3 regions of the Streptomonospora wellingtoniae genome follow, and region 3 is predicted to be linked to each of the others. Evidence: predicted binding sites of a transcription regulator. Region 3 holds the regulator's gene; each other region holds the start of a gene.
What was found. Region 3 encodes LexA, which represses DNA repair genes until DNA is damaged. Its sites were predicted from a motif close to TCGAACANNTGTTCGA; they were not measured.

Region 1 (2,262 bases), on a different contig from region 3:
GTACCACTCGCGCGCGCCGGGGCGCAGGTGGAGCAGGATCGGGGTCACATTCGCGGCGCCGGACTCGGCGATGGCGGCGACCGTCGCCTCGATCTGCTCGGCCGAGTCGGTCAGGCCTGGCAGGATCGGCGCCATCAGCACGGAGCAGTCCAACCCGCGGTCGGCGCACCGGCGGACGACGTCCAGCCGGGAGGCGGGGCGCGGAGTGCCGGGCTCGGCGGAGCGCCACACGGCCTCGTCGAGGGAGCCGACCGAAACCGCCAGGCCCACATCGGTGACTCGGGCCGCCTGTTCGAGCAGGTCGAGGTCGCGCAGGATGAGCCGCCCCTTGGTGAGGACGGAGAACGGGTTCGCGAAGTCGCGCAGCGCAGCGATGATCTGCGGCATCAGCCGGTAGCGCCCCTCGGCCCGCTGGTAGGGATCGGTGTTGGTGCCCATCGCGATCGGCTCGCCCGCCCACCGCGGGTCGGCCAGCTCACGCCGCAGCAGCTCGCCGGCGTTGACCTTGACCATGATCTTGGAGTCGAAGTCGTGCCCGGAGTCGAGGTCCAGGTACTCGTGGGTCCGCCGGGCGAAGCAGTAGACGCAGGCATGGCTGCAGCCCCGGTAGGGGTTGACGGTCCAGCGGAAGGGGACCGCGGCCTCGCCGGGGACGCGGTTGATGACCGAACGGGCGCGGATCTCGACGGCCACGGCGTCGCCGCCGTCGCCGCCGAGGACCGGCTCCGGCCCGGGATCGGCCAGCCCGGCCCGCCCGGTGCCGCGGGCCCAAGCGGAGGGGGCGGGGGCGACGTCCGTGCGCTCGAACAGCGCGGGTTCGTCGTGCTGGTCACGCAAGGATTCCCATCGCATACCCCCAATACGAACACAGGTTCGAATGCGTGTCCAGTGGCTGTCCGCAGCCCGGTGACCTGGAGACCCGCGCCCGCCTCGAGGACCACCGTCCGGTGCCTGAGGCGCACCTCGAACCCATGCGAACCGGTCGGCCATGTCGGATGTGCCTTCCGCTCTGTTCTGGGGGATCGGCGGGCGGTTCCGGCCCCCGGGATGTCCCGGAGCGGCCCGGGCACGGCCGCGCGCCGGGTCCCGGCCGCTAGGCCACCGTCGGTGCGGGGAACACCTGGTAGAGGCGGTTGTCGGGGATGGGGCGGCGCCGCCACTCGCGCGGGTAGCCGACCGAGACCTCCTGGAACCGCACCCCGTCGTGGTAGGTGGTCCGGGGGATGTGCAGGTGGCCGTAGACGACCGCGGCGGCGTCGTACTTCACGTGCCATCCGGCCGTGTGGACGCTGCCGCACCATTGGGCGAACTCGGGATAGTGGAGGACATCGGTGGGTTCGCGCACGAGCGGGTAGTGGTTGACCAGCACGGTCGGACCGTCGACCGAAGCCAGGCGGCGCTCGCTGTACTCCAGCCGGGCCCGGCACCACTCGTCCAGGGAGGGGTAGGGGTCGGGGTGGAGCATGAACTCGTCGGTGCAGACCACGCCGGTGCTGCGGGCGTAGGCCAGCCCGTCCTCCTTGGTGGAGGTGCCGGGCGGATGGAACGTGTAGTCGTAGAGGGTGAACAGCGGAACCACCGTGACCGGACCGCCCGCGCCGCGCCACACGGGGAACGGGTCCTCGGGGGTGTGCACGCCCAGGCCCCGGCAGATGTCCACAAGCTGTTCATAGCGCTCGACGCCGCGCAGCTGCAGCGGGTCGCGCGGCGTGGTCCACAGCTCGTGGTTTCCGGGTACCCACACCACCTCGGCGAACCGCCCGCGCAGCATGCGCAGCGCCTCCTCGACGGCGGCGGGGGTCTCGGCGACATCCCCGGCCACGATCAGCCAGTCGCCGTCGGTGGCTGGGTGCAGGCCCTCCAGCACCCCGCGGTTGCCGCTGTGGGACACGTGCAGGTCGCTGATGGCGAGCAGGTGCGGCTCACCCGCGGGCGCGGCGGCGCCTGCGGGCCCGTCTGCGGCGTTCGGTCCGGGCATCGGCCCTCGGCCCTCCCAGGCTCGGTTCGGCTCGTCTGCCGTCATTCGAACAGTCTCGGACATTCTCCGCGAACCCGTGCACCCGACCCTCGCTCACGCCACTCTGCGGCCGGTCCGCACGCGAACCGGCGGGGGCGCTCAGCCCGACTCCGCCATCGCCGCGAGGCGCCGGGCGAGCACCGCGGCGGCCTCGCGCAGCTCAGGGGGGTCCAGCACCTCCGCCTCGAAGCCCAGCCTCGCCACGTGCATGGCGATCGCCTCCGGCTCGTCCGCTCCGCCGACGA
Region 2 (2,262 bases), on a different contig from region 3:
CCGCCTCGCGGCGGGGCGCCACCTGCCCGGAGCGCGCGTGCGGCGCCTGCTCTTCTGGCGCTACTCGCTCGTCTACCGGCGCCCGCTCACCGGGTGAGTGCTGCGTTCACCGGCGGCTCCGCTGGGTAGTCTCGATGCCATGCCCACACCCGACTTCATCCTTCGCCTGCGCAAGCACGTGGGCCACGAACTGCTCTGGCTGACGGGCGTGACCGCCGTGGTCGTGGCGGAGTCGGGAGAGATACTGCTGCACCGGCGCGCCGACGACGGGTTCTGGAGCACTCCCGGCGGCATCCTGGAGCCCGGCGAGCAGCCGGCCGCCGCGCTCGTCCGCGAGGTCGCCGAGGAGACCGGCGTCGACGTGGCCCCCGAGCGGATCGCCAGCGTCGTCACCGAGCCGCCGTTCACCTACGGAAACGGCGACCGCGTGCAGTTCATGGACGTCACCTTCCGGTGCCGCCCCGTGGGCGGGAGCGCGCGCCCCGACGAGGAGGAGTCGCTCGAGGTCGGCTGGTTCGCCCCCGACCGGCTGCCCCCGATGAACGAGCGGGTCATGCGCCGCATCGCCCACGCCCGCGAGGAGGGGCCGGCGTACTACGCCGCGCCCTAGCGGCCCGTACGGGGCGCCACGGCCCTCGTGCAGTACGGTCGTTCCCCGGCTGTCGGCGCGGTGCGCGATCCTGGTCCCATGAGCGGAGCGGCCAAGGAGGATCCCGGTGCGTCCGGGGCGGACGTCGAGCATCTCGCCGCGGTCCTGGCGCGGCGCAGGCGCGAGCTGTCGGGCGGCAGGGCGACGATCGGCGCGTCCTCGGTGGTCCACGCGGTCGAGGAAACGACGTGGGTGGGTGTGCGGGTTCCCGCGGTCGTGTGCCGGGCCGCCGCCGACCCGTTGCGCCTGCGCCCGGCCGAGTATCCGGTGACCTGCCGCCGCTGCCTCAGACGGGTCGGCGGGCGCAGCTCCGCTCGGGCGGGCCGGGGGCAGACCGAACTGGACGTGTGACCGCATACCGTGCCGGTGCGCCGACGGCCACCGGCGGCAGCGCCGCCCGGCCGCTCTGCGCGTGGCGGCCGGGCGTGTGGCGGATCAGCCCCACAGGCGGCGCATGGTCCAGTCGCCGGTGGTGTTGTCGCAGCTGATGTCGGCGATGCTCAGCTCTCCGTCGGGAGACTCGGCGGCGACGCGGACCAGTCGCATGTCGGCGGCCGCGGTCGTGGCGGTGCGGGCGGCGCGTTCATGCGGCGCGCCCCAGGCGCCGATGATGCGCCGGACACGGTAGGTGCGGTCGCGCCAGGCGAAGAACGCCGGGTGGCCGCCGGTGGTCGATCTGACGTCGATCCGTTCGTTGTAGAGACTCACTCCACCAGTATATCGAACATGCGTACGAATCGACAGCTGCCGGCGGTGTGTCGCGGCGGGCCACCACCTTAGGGCCGCGCCGGGCTCCGGTGCCGGGCGGCGCGCTGTCGGTCGCGGGTTCGGTGGCCCGCAGGAGCTCCGATGGCCTGCCGTCTCGTCGCGGCACCGGTGCCCGGGCGGCGGCCGCGCTTCAGCGTGTCGCCCGCGGGCCGGGTGCGGCGGCGGGCCTGCGGGGAGGCAAACGGCGCGACGGTGCGGAGTTCCCCTGCGGGTCCCCGGGCGTGCCCGCCCCGCTTCGCGTGGGAGCGCTCTCGGTCCGATCGCTCTTCGCGGCGCGGCCCGGCGGGCGTCCAGCGACCGACCGGATGGTATGCCTATGCTGGAACGTGCGCCACTGTGCGCAGGACTCGGCAGACGGGAAGGCGCATGCAGAACACGGACGGCTCCGAGCGGTCGGCAACCGCACCCGGCCGCGGGCCCGCGGTTCCCGACCGGCTGCTCTCGGTGGCCACCCGGCTCTTCGCCGAGCAGGGCTTCGAGCGCACCTCGGTGCAGGAACTCGTCTCGGCCGCCGGAGTGACCAAGGGGGCGATGTACCACTACTTCACCTCCAAGGAGGACCTGCTCTACGCGATCTACCAGCGCGTGCTCGCCATGCAGACGGAGCGGCTGAACGCGTTCGCGGGCGCCGAGGGCCCGGTCGGCGAGCGGCTGCGCAACGCCGCGGTCGACGTCGTGCACACCACCGTCGACAACCTCGACGACACGCGGATCTTCTTCCGGTCGCTGCACATGCTCTCCGACGACCGGATGACGGCCGTGCGCAAGGAGCGGCGCCGGTACCACGAGCGCTTCCGCGGCATGATCGAGGAGGGCCAGCGCGAAGGCGTGTTCCGCACCGACGT
Region 3 (2,262 bases):
TGCGTCAGGCGCTCCTTCCACAGTTCGGCGGCGGCACTGAGTACCGGAGCCGGTCGCGGAGCCGGGACGGCGGCCGGGAGCGAAGGCGGGACCGCGGCCGGGCGCGAAGACGGGGCCGACAGCGGTGCCGCCTGCCGCGGGGGCCGGGCCGCCCGCGGCGGAGCGGCGTCGGCGCTCCACTCGGGCAGCTGCCGCGCCCAGTCGAACAGCGCACCGTCGTGCGCGCCCGGGCACGGGTCGGCAACCGGGGGGCCGTCGCGTCCGTCCTCCTCCTCCGCCGGCGGCGCCTGCGGAGGGACCACGGACAGCTGCGCGCGCCGCGGCAGCCGGGCGGCGGGCCCGCCGTCATCGGGTTGTGGAGTATCTGGCCAGGTCAAGGGGGATTCGAACGCAGTGGCGGATTGAGACGCTGACAAAGTCATGGCCGCACAGTCCTCACCTTCGTACGCCAGTTCATTAGAACTAACGTTCGATTACTACCGCATTCGAGTAAATTTTTCAGCACCATCTCGAACGTTTGTTTGATATTGCCGTGTGCACGCAGTAACGTTGGACATGTTTCGCTGCGGTATCGGCGACGCCACTATCGGTGGCTGAGCACGCGCTACCGCTGCCGAACACTGATCGACCGGCTGGTCCCGCAAGTCGGGGGATCCGCCTGACGCCCGCCGATAGCCGCAACCAGAACAACCGACCGCCGAGGAGGCCGGCCGTGCCGGAGGAGAACCACGGAACCCAGGAACCTCACGCGGGCGGGGGGTCCGTCACCGCGCTCCGGTCCACTGCCGCTCCACCCGCCGATCCTCAGGACTCCGCTGACAGCGCCGAGGGGGCGCCGCAGCTCACCGCACGCCAGCAGAGCGTGCTGAACTGCATCCACCGCTATGTGCGGCAGCGCGGATATCCACCGTCCATCCGGGAGATCGGCGACGCGGTGGGGCTATCGAGCCCGTCCAGTGTGGCGCACCAACTGAAGGTCTTGCAACGCAAGGGCTACCTCCACCGCGACCAGAACCGCCCACGAGCGGTCGAAATCCGCATTCCGGGCCAACCGCCGGTGCGCTCTTGGGACCAACTGGAGGAGACCCCCGCGGCCGACGAGTCCCGCGCGACCGCGGTGCCGGTGGTCGGGCGCATCGCGGCGGGCGGCCCGATCCTCGCCGAGGAGGCCATCGAGGACGTCCTCACACTGCCCAAGCAGCTCGTGGGCGAGGGTCGGCTGTTCATGCTCACCGTCGTCGGCGACTCGATGGTCGATGCGGCCATCACCGACGGTGACCTGGTCGTCGTCCGCCAGCAGCCCGAGGCCAACAACGGCGACATCGTCGCGGCGATGCTCGACGACGAGGCCACGGTCAAGGCGTTCAAGCGCGACTCCGACCACGTGTGGCTGATGCCCCGCAACGACGAGTACGAGCCCATCCTCGGCGACGACGCCACCATCCTGGGCAAGGTGGTGGCCGTGCTCCGGCGCGTGTGAGACGCCGCAGCGGCGGAATAACGAGTTCGCCTCGCTTTGGTACGGGTCCGTGATCTTCGCTGTAGATCACGGACCCGTCGCCTTTTCGGAACCCAACGGTTATCCGCGATCCCCCGCCGAAACCCCCGGTACCGGCGTCCGAGCCGCCACCGTCAGCGCGCAGTACGCCGCGAAGACCGCACCGCGCCAGGGACCAAAGGCCGAATCCTCCCCGCCTCGGCCCCCGCGGCCCCGAAGACGGCCCCCACGGCGGCGGAGCGTCCGCACCGCGGGCCGCCGATCCCCGCCGCACCCCGCATTCGCGGACGCGGCACTACGGTAGGACCATGCCCGTCCGCTCCCCCCTGCGCGCCGCCGCCGTCTCCGCGCTCCTGGCAGCCTTTCTGGCCACCGGTTGCAGCCCCGGAACGGACGACTCCGGAACCGTCGAGCCGCCCGGCGCCCGTCCGCGGCAGAGCGACGTCACCTTCCGCAGCGGCCCCGACACACTGCACGGCACATTCGCCCTGCCGCCCGGCGGCGGCGAGGACCTGCCCGCCGCGCTGATCGTCTCGGGCAGCGGCCCCACCGACCGCGACGGCGACAACCCGGGGCGACCCGACGCCGGCACCAACAAGAACTTCGCCCGCCTGCTGGCCGACATGGGCGTCGCATCCCTGCGCTACGACAAGCTCGGCAGCGGCGAGACCGGCATGGCCTCGCGCGACGACGACGCCACCGTCGGCTTCGGCGTCTTCGCCCAGGAAGTCGCCGACGCCTACTCCCACCTGGCGTCGCGGCCC

Region 1: a site for LexA is predicted at 862-877, ahead of RM446_RS01395 (Rv2578c family radical SAM protein). Genes of this name have one in related genera too.
Region 2: a site for LexA is predicted at 1,370-1,385, ahead of RM446_RS20205 (DUF6504 family protein). Genes of this name have one in related genera too.

Annotation. Positions count from the first base shown of each region.
Region 1 is NZ_JAVREK010000001.1:325,022-327,283, reverse strand. Features, by position in the region: gene RM446_RS01395 (Rv2578c family radical SAM protein) at 1-852, opposite strand, end outside; gene RM446_RS01390 (metallophosphoesterase family protein) at 1,094-2,023, opposite strand; gene RM446_RS01385 (helix-turn-helix transcriptional regulator) at 2,117-2,262, opposite strand, start outside.
Region 2 is NZ_JAVREK010000025.1:19,278-21,539, forward strand. Features, by position in the region: gene RM446_RS20190 (class I SAM-dependent methyltransferase) at 1-97, shown strand, start outside; gene RM446_RS20195 (NUDIX hydrolase) at 140-610, shown strand; gene RM446_RS20200 (hypothetical protein) at 689-1,000, shown strand; gene RM446_RS20205 (DUF6504 family protein) at 1,085-1,357, opposite strand; gene RM446_RS20210 (TetR/AcrR family transcriptional regulator) at 1,784-2,262, shown strand, end outside.
Region 3 is NZ_JAVREK010000028.1:50,266-52,527, forward strand. Features, by position in the region: gene RM446_RS21545 (LysM peptidoglycan-binding domain-containing protein) at 1-377, opposite strand, end outside; gene lexA (transcriptional repressor LexA) at 863-1,480, shown strand; gene RM446_RS21555 (alpha/beta hydrolase family protein) at 1,807-2,262, shown strand, end outside.